Regions from separate parts of the Pseudomonas sp. TZ252 genome, predicted to be linked through region 2. Evidence: riboswitches for the same ligand, from Rfam matches in the RefSeq annotation. Region 2 holds a riboswitch; the other holds the start of a gene.
The links. Region 2 has a riboswitch for cobalamin ahead of cobW (cobalamin biosynthesis protein CobW). Riboswitches for the same ligand answer to the same signal wherever they lie in the genome.
Positions count from the first base shown of each region.

Region 1 (6,389 bases), 2.0 Mb from region 2:
CGTCGGCCAGGCGCAGGCGGCTGCCGTCCACTTCGCTGACTTCGGCGTGCAATCGACGCAGGCGCGGGCCGGCTCGTTCGAGCAGCCAGCGCGCCGCGTTGGGCGCGTAGAGGATGCCGTCGCCCGGCACCTTCAGGGCGCCGGCGAGGCCTGGCCGCAAGACCGGTTCCAAGTCACGCAGGCGCGCGGCGTCGAGCATCTCGCAGGCGACGCCGGCGGCCAGCAGGGCCTGGCGCTTGCGCTCGGCTTCGGCGAGTTCGGCGGCGTCGGCGGCCAGCCAGAGGGTGCCGCAATTGCGGTACGCGCAGTCTTCCGGCAGATCCGCCGCCCAGGTGCGCCAGGCCTGGATCGAGTAGTCGCTGAGGGCCAGTTCGGCCGGGTTGTCGTCCATCGCCACCAGGTGCCCCATGCCCACCGCGGTGGCACCGCCGCGGCGGCTGTCCAGCACCAGTACGTCGAGGCCGCGACGCGCCAGTTCATGGGCGCAGGCGCTGCCGACGATGCCGGCGCCGACCACGATGACCTCGGCGTTCACCGGCGGATGCCCCAGGCGAACGGATCGTCGTCCGCCAGCAGCAGGGTGGCTTCCGCGCTGACGTGGGCGCGGCCGCGGATGGTCGGCACGATGCGCCCGCCGGGCTGGCCGTCGAGCCATTCGTAACGCCCCTCGAACTGGCTGCCGATCACGCTCGCCTGGCGCCAGGGCTGGCCGGGCAGCAGCTTGCCGTCGGCGGCCAGGCAGGCCAGCTTGGCGCTGGTGCCGGTGCCGCAGGGCGAGCGGTCGTAGGCCTTGCCGGGACAGAGCACGAAGTTGCGGCTGTCGGCGTGGGGATCGTCGGCGAACAGTTCGATGTGATCGATGGCGCCGCCGTCCTCGCCGCGGATGCCCTGGTCTTCCAGCGCCTGCTGGACGGCGACGGTGTAGGCGGTGAGGGCGTCGAGGTTGTCGCCGGCGATGCGCTGGCCGTGTCCGGCGACTAGGAAGAACCAGTTGCCGCCCCAGGCGATGTCGCCGCTGACCCGGCCGATGCCGGGCACTTCGACGCTGACCTGGCGACGGTAGCGGTAGGCCGGCACGTTGCGCACGCTGACCGAGCCGTCCTCGTGGAGGGTCGCCTCGACCTCGCCGACCGGCGTCTCGATGCGGTGCACGCCGGGACCGATCCGCCCGAGGTGTGCCAGCGAGGCGACCAGGCCGATGGTGCCGTGGCCGCACATGCCGAGGTAGCCACTGTTGTTGAAGAAGATCACTCCGGCACAGGCTTCGGGATCGACCGGTGCGCAGAGCAGGGCGCCGACCAGTACGTCGCTGCCGCGCGGTTCGAGGATGCAGGCGGCGCGCCAGGCGTCGTGGCGCTCGCCGAGCAGGCGCCGGCGCTCGGCCATGTCGCCCTGGCCGAGATCGGGAAAACCGCCGATGACCAGGCGGGTGGGCTCGCCGCCGGTATGCGAATCGATGATGCGGATGCGTTGCATGGTGGCCCTCGCCTGTGCCGGGGAATGCGCCACAGGGTGGCGTTTCGGCGGGGCGGGGCGCTTGAGGGTTTTCGCTCAGGCGGATGACGAAAGCGGCATAGCCGGGATGGCCCGGCTCAGGTGCTGGCCGGGCGGTTCGGCAGGTGTTCGTAGAGGGTCCGGCAGACCCCGACGATATGTGCCTCGATCAGTGCCGCGGCCCGTTCGGCATCGCCGGCGCGACAGGCGGCGACGATCTCGCGGTGTTCCTGGTCGGCGCGCTGCTTGCCTTCGGACAGGCTCATCTGCATGCGCAGGTAGCGTTCCAGCTTGTCGTGGATGGAGCGGATCAGGTTGACCAGGAACGGCCGCTGCGCCGGTTCGTAGAGGCAGGCGTGCAGTTGCCAGTTGAGTTCGGCCCAGCGGCCGACGTTGTCTTCGCCGACGAAGTCGGCGCAGATCGCCTCGGCGCGGGCGAAGGTGGTCTCGTCCATGTTCGGCACCGCCAGGCGGATCGCCTGCGCCTCGAGCAGCACCCGCACTTCGAACATCTGCGCCAGTTCCGGTTCGGAAATACGCGTCACCACCGCGCCCTTGTTGCGCTGGAACAGCACCAGGCCTTCCGCTTCCAGGCGCTTGAGGGCCTCGCGGACGGGAATCTTGCTGACATTGAAGAGTTGCGCGATGTCGTCCTGGCGGATCGGTTCGTCCTCGGCGAAATGCCCGGCGATGATCGCTTCGCGCAGGTGCTTGGCGATGATCTCGGAGGCCGAAGGAGCGATGCCCAGGTTAGGGGCGTTGAGCATGGAGAGAGGCAAGCGGGGCAACCTGCGTGGCGTTGGGAACGTGCGGGATATTGTATACGAACGCTCGGCGGCTGCCGCTGCCGGTTGGCGCCTTCTGCGCAGGCGTGTTGGTTGGCTCCAGTGGGCCTCCGTGCTGCTGCGGGACGCTCTTGGCGTGATGCCTCCCACGCAGGAGAGGTGCGGGCGGCGGCGCATGTTTCGCAGGGCGAAACGCTCTTCCGGAAAGTTCGCGGAGAGGCTGGACAATAGAAAATTAGCTTGCTAATAATTCGCTCGCTCATGTATTTCGGGGCGTCCGCGATGGCCAAGCCTTCCTTCTTTTCCTCCGACCTGGTGCAGGTGCTGCTGTGCCCGCGTCTGCACGAACTGCAGTTCGCCGTGAAGGCCCTGCTGGCCGGCGGGTTGGCCCTGTACCTGGCCTTCAGCCTGGAGCTGGAGCAGCCGCAATGGGCATTGATGACGGTGTTCGTGGTCAGCCAGCCCTATAGCGGCATGGTCCTGGCCAAGGGCATGTTCCGCCTGATCGGCACCTGCGCCGGTGCGCTGGTGTCCATCGGCATGGTCGCGCTCTATGGTCAGGCGTCGCTGCCCTTCCTCCTGCTGATGGCGCTCTGGCTGGCGTTCTGCACCGCCGGCGCGTCGCTGCTGCACAACCATGCGTCCTACGGTTTCGTCCTGGCCGGCTACACCGCGGCGATCGTCGCCCTGCCGGCCAGCGCCGATCCGGCGACGGTGTTCGACCAGGCGGTGGCCCGCTGCTCGGAGATCGGCCTGGGCATCCTCTGCGCGGCGCTGGTGAATGTACTGCTCTGGCCGCGGCGCCTGGAACGCCAGTTGGCGAACCAGGGCAAGGCGGCCTGGGAGGCCGGCTTGCAGGCGGCCGCGGCGGAGCTGCGCGGCGCCGACGAACGCGGCGAGCTGCTCGCGGCGCTGGGGCGGATCGCCGCGGCGGACGCCCAGCGCGACCACGCCTGGTTCGAGGGTGCGCTCGGCCGCGCCCGCTCCCAGGCCTTGCGCGTGCTAGGCCTCGACCTGCTCGGCCTGCTGCGCGCGGCGCGCAAGGTGGCTCGCGAGCGGAGGCTGCTCGATCCGGCCAGCGCGCACGCCTTGCAGCCCTGGCTGGAAGAACTCGAGGCACTGTTGCGCGAGGGCCGCCAGGCCGAGTTCGAGGCCTGCCGGCAGCGCTTGCGCCTGGCGCTGGACGCGGCGCACGGACAGTTGCACCTGTGCCTGGTCTGCCTCGAACGCCTGCTCGGCGAGGCGAGGGCGGCCGGGCGCAGCGTCGAGGCGCTGGTCTATGGTGCGCCCACCCGCCAGGCGCCGGGCGCCATCGCCTGGCACCGGGACATCGAGCGCGGCGTGCTGTTCGGCCTGCGCAGCGCCCTGGCGTTCCTCTGCGTGGCCGCGTTCTGGCTGGCCAGCGCCTGGCCGAGCGGGTTGGGCGCGGTGTCGATCACCGGGGTGGTGCTGAGTCTCTTCGCCAGCCGCGACAACCCGGCCCAGGCCGGCCTGAACTTCCTTCGCGGGATCCTCCTGTCGATCCCGCTGGCCGGCTTCGTCGCACTGTTCTACCTGCCCGGCGTGGACGGCTTCCCGCTGCTCTGCCTGGGCCTGGGCGTACCGCTGTTCTTCGCCGCGCTGTGCGTGAACCGGGCGAGCCTGGCCGGGATCGCCTCGCCGTTCTGCATCTTCTTCGTGAAGAACGTCGCGCCGAGCAACAGCATGAGCTACGACCTCGCGCACTTCCTCAACAACGCCCTGTCGACGGTGCTCGGGGTGGCCTTCGCCGTGCTGGTGTTCAACCTGGTCAGCCTGCGGCCGGGCGAACGCCATTACCGGCGCATGCTGCAGGCCACCCTCGGCGACCTGGCGCGGCTCACCCTGCGCTCGCCGGCGCAGGCCGAGGCCTGGTTCGGCGGGCGCACCGCGGATCGCCTGATCCGCCTGGCGCAGCGCTACGACCGTTTGCCGGAGGGGCGCCGCCAGCCCTGGTCGGACGGCCTGATGGGACTCGACTTCGGCGACGAGCTGCTCTACCTGCGGCAGTGCCTGGAGGAGGTCCCGGCGTCCCTGGCGCAGGCCCGCGACCGCTACCTGCGGCGCCTGCGCCTGGCGCTGCTGGGCGATGGCCCGCGGGCTGAGCGTGAACACGCCCTCGACCCGCCGACCGCGCGCCTGCTCAAGGCCCTGGCCGCCAGCCCGCTGGCCGGCAGCGAACGCGGCGAGCTGGCCGGCGCCGCGCTGGTGCAGTTGCAGGCCACCTGGCGGCAGTGGTGCCGCAGCCATGCTCCGGCCGGGACGGCGCTGCGCGCGGACCCGCTCCCCGGAGCCGGGCGCTAGTTCTGCGGTGGCCGGCCACATTGACCGCGCAAGCCCCGAACCACTAAGCTGCGCGCCTTGCGACAGGTGCCCCGCAAGGGGTGAAACAGGGAAGCTGGTGCGTTCCGTCGGAACCAGGCCAGCGCTGCCCCCGCAACGGTAGGCGAATCAGACAGCCGCTCGATGACCACTGTGCTCCGGCATGGGAAGGCGCGGCTGGAAGCGTCCAGCGCTTCGCTCGCGAGCCCGGAGACCGGCCTGACGCACCCACGGCATCGCGGAGGGCGCTGTCGGACGTCTCCTGCCGTCGCTTCGTCCTCCGTCTGCCTCAACCCAGGTCGCGCGGGTGAGAGCGACGGAGCAGCGCAGAGCATGAACAGAGTTTTCCTGACCCCGGCAGCCGTGGCGCTGTGCGGCGCGTCTTCCCTGAGCCTGGCCGAACCGGTCAGCCTTGCCGACCAGGTGGTGACCGCCACCCGTACCGCCCAGACCGCTTCCCAGAGCCTGGCGGCGGTGAGCGTCATCGACCGCGAGGATATCGAGCGCAGCCAGGCGCGCAGCGTGCCGGAGCTGTTGCGCCAGGTACCCGGCGTGTCGCTGGCGAACAACGGCGGTTTCGGCAAGAACACCACGCTGTTCCTGCGCGGCACCGAGTCCGACCATGTGCTGGTGCTGATCGACGGCATCAAGGTCGGCTCGGCCAGCGCTGGCCTCACCGCGTTCCAGGACTTGCCGGTGGAGCTGATCGAGCGCATCGAGGTGGTCCGCGGGCCGCGTTCCAGCCTGTACGGCTCGGAGGCCATCGGCGGGGTGATCCAGATCTTCACCCGGCGCGGCGACGGCCAGGGCGCCAAGCCGTTCTTCTCCGCCGGTTACGGCACCCATCAGACCCTGGAGGGCAGCGCCGGGGTCAGCGGCGGCGCCGGCAACGGCTGGTACAGCCTCGGGGTGAGCAGCTTCGATACGGCGGGGATCAACACCAAGCGCGCCGGTACTGCGGGCTATGAGCCAGACCGAGACGGCTACCGCAACCTGTCCGGCAACCTGCGCGGCGGCTATCGCTTCGACAATGGCCTGGAACTCGACGGCACCCTGGTCAGGGCCAAGTCGCACAACGACTATGACCAGGTCCTCGGCAACTCTGGTTTCAATACCAACGCCGACGGCGAGCAGAACCTGGTCGGCGGCCGTGCCCGCTTCACTCCGCTCGATCCCTGGCTGGTGACCCTCCAGGCAGGGCGCAGCGAGGACAAGGCCGATGCCTATCAGGATGGCCGTTTCTACTCGCGCTTCGATACCCGTCGCGACAGCCTGTCCTGGCAGAACGACCTGACCCTGGCCGAAGGCCATGTGCTGACCCTCGGCTACGACTGGCAGAAGGACGAGATCAGCAGCAGCGAAGCCTTCAGCGTCGACTCGCGGCTGAACAAAGGCTGGTTCGCCCAGTACCTCGGCCGGTACGGTCGCCAGGATTGGCAACTGAGCCTGCGCCGCGACGACAACCAGCAGTTCGGCGTGCACGACACCGGCAGCGCCGCCTGGGGCTACGCGCTGAGCGACGCGCTGCGCTTCACCGTCAGCTACGGGACGGCGTTCAAGGCGCCGACCTTCAACGAACTCTACCTCCCCGACTACGGCAATCCCGACCTGGACGCCGAGACTTCGCGCAGCCTGGAGGTCGGTCTCAGCGGTACGCACGACTGGGGGCACTGGGCGGTGAATGCCTATCGTACGGACATCGACTCGCTGATCACCTATACAACCCGTCAGGGGCTTTATGTGCCGTTCAACATCGACGAAGCGCGCATC
Region 1 is NZ_CM148566.1:154,103-160,491, reverse strand. It holds gene lhpB (D-hydroxyproline dehydrogenase subunit beta LhpB) at 1-535, opposite strand, end outside; gene ACYAF3_RS00745 (4-hydroxyproline epimerase) at 532-1,476, opposite strand; gene ACYAF3_RS00740 (GntR family transcriptional regulator) at 1,593-2,261, opposite strand; gene ACYAF3_RS00735 (FUSC family protein) at 2,562-4,601, shown strand; cobalamin riboswitch at 4,649-4,856, shown strand; gene btuB (TonB-dependent vitamin B12 receptor) at 4,953-6,389, shown strand, end outside.
Region 1: it holds a riboswitch for cobalamin, as region 2 does, so the genes downstream of both, btuB (TonB-dependent vitamin B12 receptor) here and cobW (cobalamin biosynthesis protein CobW) in region 2, are expected to answer to the same signal.

Region 2 (6,389 bases):
TGGCCGGCCTGGTGCCCCTCGAGCAGCGCTTGCGGAACCAGCGAGCCGGCGTAGAGGATCACCGGGCACTGGCGGATCAGGCGCTGCCCCTTGACGGTGATCAGGTCGGGGTCGCCGGGACCGGCGCCGATGAAATAGACGGTCATGGGAGTTCTCGTTCGGTGAGAAGACGTGCCAGGGCGATGCTCGCCCGATCGTCGCTGCGTTTCGCCCCGAGCAGATCGGCGCGACCGCCACCCAGGCGTTCGGCCAGGGCCAGGGCGGCGGCCTCGGCGACGCTGGAGCAGCCGGTTTCGCGCAGCGCGACGGCGGAGGGGCTGAGCAGGCGCGGCTCGTAGTCGTGCAGGACGGCGGGTGCGAGGAAATGCACGGGGCGTTCGAGCAGCGTGGCCAGTTGCCGCAGGCCGGGTTCGTCGCGTTTGCCGTCGATGCTGGTGAGGGCGTCCAGCTCGGCCAGGCTGCGCCCGTATTCGCCCAGCGTTCGCTCCAGCAGCGCGCGCAGATGCTCGGCGCTACAGCCTCGGCGGCAGCCGATGCCGGCGATCAGCAGGCTGGGGATGGGCAGGGGCATGCGCGCACCGGAGGAAATGGAAGGAGAGGCACTATGGACCCGCGACCGGCAAGGGTCGCGGGTGGCAGGCGGTCAGGCGTCGACGCCGCCCCGGTTGCGCCGGAACAGCCAGGCAGCGGCCAGGCCGAGGGCGGCCCAGAACAGCGCATTGCTGACCAGCGAGGCGACCACGAAACGCTGGGCCAGGGCTTCCGGCGCCAGGCTGGCATGGACCTCGGGCTGCGGCGCGCCGAACAGGTGCGGCAGCGCCAGCAGGACGGCGCCGACCAGCTTCAGCGGCCAGTTGCCGCCGAACACCAGCAGGGCCAGGCCCACCGCGGTGGCGGCGGCGGTGGCGATCCACCAGTACTGGCGTTGCACCAGGTCGGCCGCGGCGGTACCCGGCAGCTCCGGCGGCAGGCCCAGCGACGGCGCCAGGCAGAACACCGCGTAGCCGGCCAGGCCCCAGAGCAGGCCCTGCCAGGTCTGGCCCGGCGCGCGCAGGGTGAAGAGGCCGGCGAGCATCAGGGCGAAGCCGACCGCCACCACCAGGTTGCCGCCGGTGGTGGAGAGGGTACGCTGCCAGCCGTCCTCCGGCTCCCAGGCCTCCTCGTCGTGGACATGGGCGGCGACGCCGGGGGTGTGTTCGTGGGGCTGGGCCGCGACCGGCTCGCTCTTCTCGTAGGTCTCCGCCTCGAGGATCAGCGGGGTGACCCAGAGAATCTGCAGCAGGGTCAGCAGCAGGGCGGCGAGCAGGCCGGCGAAGCCGGCGGTCTGGGCGATGCGCTTGATCATTCTGGTTCCCTCGCGACTCAGTGGCAGGGGAAGCCGGAGCTGTGCCGGGTATCGTGGGCGGCGTTGTGTACCGCGTCGATGTGCGAGAAACCGGCGAAATAGACCAGCAGCGCGCCGAGCAGGCCGGCGCCGATGGCCAGGCTCAGTCGCTTCGACAGGGAGGTGGTGGAGCTGGCGTGCGCCAGGGTGCTGCTGGACATGGTGCGTTCCCTCTGGATTGGCATGGGCGTGGCAGAGGAGTACGCACGAGGAACAGGCCCGGACGGCCCGCTTCACGCTTGCGCCCGCCCACCGCGGGTGAATCAAACGAAAGGTTCCAGGCCGGTCTCCGGGCTCGCGCGCGATGCGCTTACCGTTGCGGGGGCAGCGCCGGACTGGCTCGGAGAGCGTCACCGGCTTCCCGTTTCACCTCGTGCGCGCCGGCACGAGACACCTGGGACAACCCGCCTAGGACAGCATGAAGGACCGCCGGGCGTCAACCGGCCCGATTGACCCTGGCCCGCGCACTGCGTAGCCTTGCCGGTTCGAGGTTCCTCGCCGGCGACGGCGGGGCTAAGAGGGAACGCGGTCGATGCCGCGGCTGCCCCCGCAACTGTGAACGGCGATCGTTCCCCAATGCCACTGCGTGACGCGGGAAGGCGGGGAACCGGCGGAGACGCCAGACCGTGAGCCAGGAGACCTGCCTCGTCGATCCCGTGGCGCGATGCCCGGGGACAAGACTTCCATACAACCGGGCGGGGTGATCCGGTGGCGAATCCGTTGCGCGGCCCCTGCGTCCGCGCCACTCGTCCGCATGCCCGCCGAGCTGAACAAGGGCTGCCCATGAAAACCCTGGCGAAACTCCCCGTCACCATCGTCACCGGCTTCCTCGGCGCCGGCAAGACCACCTTGCTCCGGCACATGCTGGACAACGCCGAAGGCCGGCGCATCGCGGTGATCGTCAACGAGTTCGGCGAACTCGGCATCGACGGCGAGATCCTCAAGCAATGTTCCATCGGCTGCAGCGAAGAAGAGGCGCAGGGCCGCGTTTTCGAGCTGGCCAACGGTTGCCTGTGCTGCACCGTGCAGGAAGAGTTCTTCCCGGTGATGCGCGAGCTGGTGGCGCGCCGCGGCGACCTTGACCAGATCCTCATCGAGACCAGCGGCCTGGCCCTGCCCAAGCCGCTGGTGCAGGCTTTCCAGTGGCCGGAAATCCGCAACGCCTGCACGGTCGACGCGGTGATCACCGTGGTCGACAGCCCGGCGGTGGCGGCCGGCACCTTCGCCGCCCATCCCGAGCAGGTGGACCAGCAACGCCGCCAGGACCCCAACCTCGACCATGAATCGCCGCTGCACGAACTGTTCGAGGACCAGTTGGCCAGCGCCGACCTGGTGATCCTGAACAAGGCCGACCAGCTCGACACCGAGGCCCTGGCGCGGGTCCGCGCGGAGATCGCCGGGGAGCTGCCGGCGGCGGTGAAGATCGTCGAGGCGAGCCGGGGCGAGCTGCCGCTCCCGGTCTTGCTGGGACTCAACGCCGAGGCCGAGCTGCACATCGACGGCCGGCCGACCCACCACGACCACGAAGGCCACGAGGACCACGACCACGACGAGTTCGACTCCTTCCACGTCGATCTCCCCGAGGTGGAGGAAGCTGCGCTGCTCGAGGCCCTCGGCGAGCTGGTGGAGCGTCACGACATACTTCGCATCAAGGGTTTCGCCGCCATTCCGGGCAAGCCCATGCGCCTGTTGGTACAGGGCGTCGGCAAGCGCTTCGACAGGCATTTCGACCGCAAGTGGCTGGCCGACGAAGCCCGCAGCACCCGGCTGGTGGTGATCGGCCAGGAGCTGGACCAGGCCGCCATTGCCAACCAGCTGCGCACAGCGCTTGCCTGATCCGTGATCCCCGGCCGGGGCCGGCGATGGCGATTCGCCGGCCCCAGCTTCTTGCGTCCTACCGGTAGAACGTCCATGCACCTGTTGCGCACCCAACCCGGCGGCTTCGTTCCCGACGACGGCATCGCCCACCTGGCCCAGACTCCCGCCGAGCTGGTGATCCTCTGCAGCGGCGATTCGCACCTCGCATTGCTGGCCGAGGCCGCCCGTGCGCTGCCGGACGACTACCCGAGCCTGCGCCTGGCCAACCCCATGCAGTTGCAGAACCACGCCTCGGTGGACCTCTACGTCGAGGAAGTGCTGCGGCACGCGCGGGTGATCCTGCTTTCGCTGCACGGCGGCATCGGCTACTGGCGCTACGGCGTGGAGCAACTGGTGGCGCTGGCCGAGCGCGGCGCGCTGCTGATCCCGGTGCCCGGCGACGACCGCCCCGACCCGGAGCTGAGCGCCCTCGGCAACCTGCCGGCGGAGCAGGCCGAGCGCTTCTGGCAATACTTGCGCCAGGGCGGCCTGGAGAACGCCGGGCAGTTCTACCGCTGCCTGGCCAGCCAGTGCCTCGGCCGCGACTACGCCTGGCGCGAACCGCAGGCGCTGCCGCGGGTGGCGCTGTTCCATCCACGGCATGCCGAGGCGACCCTGGAACACTGGCGTGCCGACTGGCAGGCCGGGCGTCCGGTGGTCGCGTTGCTGTTCTATCGCACCCACCTGCAGGCAGCCAACACCGCCTTCATCGCACGCTTCTGCGAACGCCTCGCGGCGCAGGGGCTCAACCCGTTGCCGATCGCGCTGGCCAGCCTCAAGGAAAGCGCCTGCCTGGCGCAGGTGGAAGACTGGCTGGAGCGCAGCGACGCCGCGCTGATCGTCAATACCACCGGTTTCGCCCAGTCCAATCCGGAGGCGCCCGAGTTGCGTCCGTTCCGTCGCGACGTGCCGGTGTTGCAGGCGATCTGCTCGCTGGACAACCGCCCGCTCTGGCTGGACAACCCGCAAGGCCTGGGGCCGCGCGACCTGGCCATGCACGTGGCGCTGCCGGAGCTGGACGGGCGCATCGTCACCCGGCCGATCAGTTTCAAGGGCCTGGCCTGGCGCAGCGAACGCAGCGAGAGCGACGTGGTCTGCTATCTCGCCGACGACGAGCGCATGGATTTCGTCGCCGAACTGGCGCGGCGCTGGGCCGAGCTGGCGCGCAAGCCAAACGCGGAAAAACGGGTGGCGCTGGTGCTGGCCAACTACCCGACCCGCGATGGCCGGATCGGCAACGGCGTCGGCCTGGACACCCCGGCGGCGGCGCTGAACATCCTTCGTGCCCTGCGCCAGCAGGGCTATCCGGTCGACGGACTGCCCGCCAGCGGAACCGAGCTGATCCGCCAGTTGCTCGGCGGCGTCAGCAACGACCTGGAGCATCTCGACCTACGGCCCTGCGCCCAGAGCCTGGCGCTGGACGACTACCTGGCCTGCTTCGCACGCCTGCCGGAGCGCAATCGCCAGGCGGTGCTGGCGCGCTGGGGCGAGCCGCAACAGGACCCGATGTTCCGCGACGGACGGATGATGGTCGCCGGCCTGCGCTATGGCCTGACCTTCGTCGGCATCCAGCCGGCGCGCGGCTATCAGCTCGATCCGGCGGCGGTCTACCACGATCCCGACCTGGTGCCGCCGCACGGCTACCTGGCGTTCTACTTCTGGCTGCGCCACGCCTACCGCGCCGATGCCCTGCTGCACGTCGGCAAGCACGGTAACCTGGAATGGCTGCCGGGCAAGGGAGTCGGCCTGTCCGCCGAATGCTGGCCGGACGCGTTGCTCGGTCCGCTGCCGAACATCTATCCGTTCATCGTCAACGATCCGGGGGAGGGCGCCCAGGCCAAGCGCCGCACCCAGGCGGTGATCATCGACCACCTGATGCCGCCGCTGACCCGCGCCGAGAGCTACGGCCCGCTGCGCGACCTGGAGCGCCTGGCCGACGAGTTCTACGATGCCTCGCTGCTCGACCCGCGCCGCGCCGAACAGTTGCGCGGCGAGATTCTCGTCCTCCTGCGCGACAACCGTCTCGACCGCGAGATCGGCTTGCAGCTCAGCGACGATCCGGACAGCTGGCTGCCGCAGCTGGACGCCTATCTCTGCGACCTGAAGGAGTCGCAGATCCGCGACGGCCTGCATGTGTTCGGCGAGTCGCCGAGCGGGCGATTGCGCCTGGATACCCTGCTGGCGCTGCTGCGGGTTCCGCGCGGCGATGGCAAGGGCGCCAACGCCGGGTTGCTGAAGAGCCTGGCGGACGACCTTGGCCTGGGCTTCGATCCGCTGGCCTGCGACATGGGCGAGGCCTGGCAGGGCGCGCGGCCGGCCTGCCTGGAAGAGCGGGGCGGGGAGCCCTGGCGTACTCTCGGGGATACCCGCGAACGCCTGGAATTGCTGGCGTTGCACTGGATAGAAAGCTGCCTGGGCGGCGAATCGCCGCCTGCCACCTGGCGTGCCAGCGGCGAGGTGTTGCGCGGCTTGTGCGAACAGGTGGCACCGACCCTGGACGCCTGTGGCGGGGCCGAGATCGACGGGCTGCTGGCAGCCCTCGAAGGGCGCTTCGTACCGGCCGGTCCGAGCGGCGCGCCGAGTCGCGGGCGACTCGACGTGCTGCCCACCGGACGCAACTTCTTCTCGGTGGACGTGCGCAACCTGCCGACCCCGACCGCCTGGCGCATCGGCTTCCAGTCGGCCAACCTGCTGCTCGAGCGTCACCTGCAGGAACATGGCGATCACCTGCGCCAGCTCGGTCTCTCGGTGTGGGGCACGGCGACCATGCGCACCGGCGGCGACGACATCGCCCAGGCCCTGGCCCTGCTCGGCGTGCGACCGGTCTGGCAGGCCGGCAGCCAGCGCGTCGCCGATTTCGAGATACTCCCGGTCTCCCTGCTGGACCGCCCGCGGGTCGACGTGACGCTGCGGGTCTCCGGGTTCTTCCGCGACGCCTTCGCCAACCTGATCCGCCTGTTCGATGCGGCGGTGCAGGCGGTCGCCGAGCTGGACGAGGCGGAGGAGCTGAACCCGCTGGCCGCTCGCGTACGCCTGGAGCGCCAGCGCCTCGAGGCGCAGGGCACGGCGCCGGCGGAGGCGCGCCGGCAGGCCGGCTGGCGGATCTTCGGCGCCAAGCCGGGTGCCTACGGCGCCGGCGTGCAGGGCG
Region 2 is NZ_CM148566.1:4,644,687-4,651,075, forward strand. It holds gene cobM (precorrin-4 C(11)-methyltransferase) at 1-146, opposite strand, end outside; gene ACYAF3_RS21545 (cobalamin biosynthesis protein) at 143-571, opposite strand; gene ACYAF3_RS21550 (CbtA family protein) at 644-1,345, opposite strand; gene ACYAF3_RS21555 (CbtB domain-containing protein) at 1,363-1,545, opposite strand; cobalamin riboswitch at 1,648-1,797, opposite strand; cobalamin riboswitch at 1,856-2,046, shown strand; gene cobW (cobalamin biosynthesis protein CobW) at 2,168-3,220, shown strand; gene cobN (cobaltochelatase subunit CobN) at 3,296-6,389, shown strand, end outside.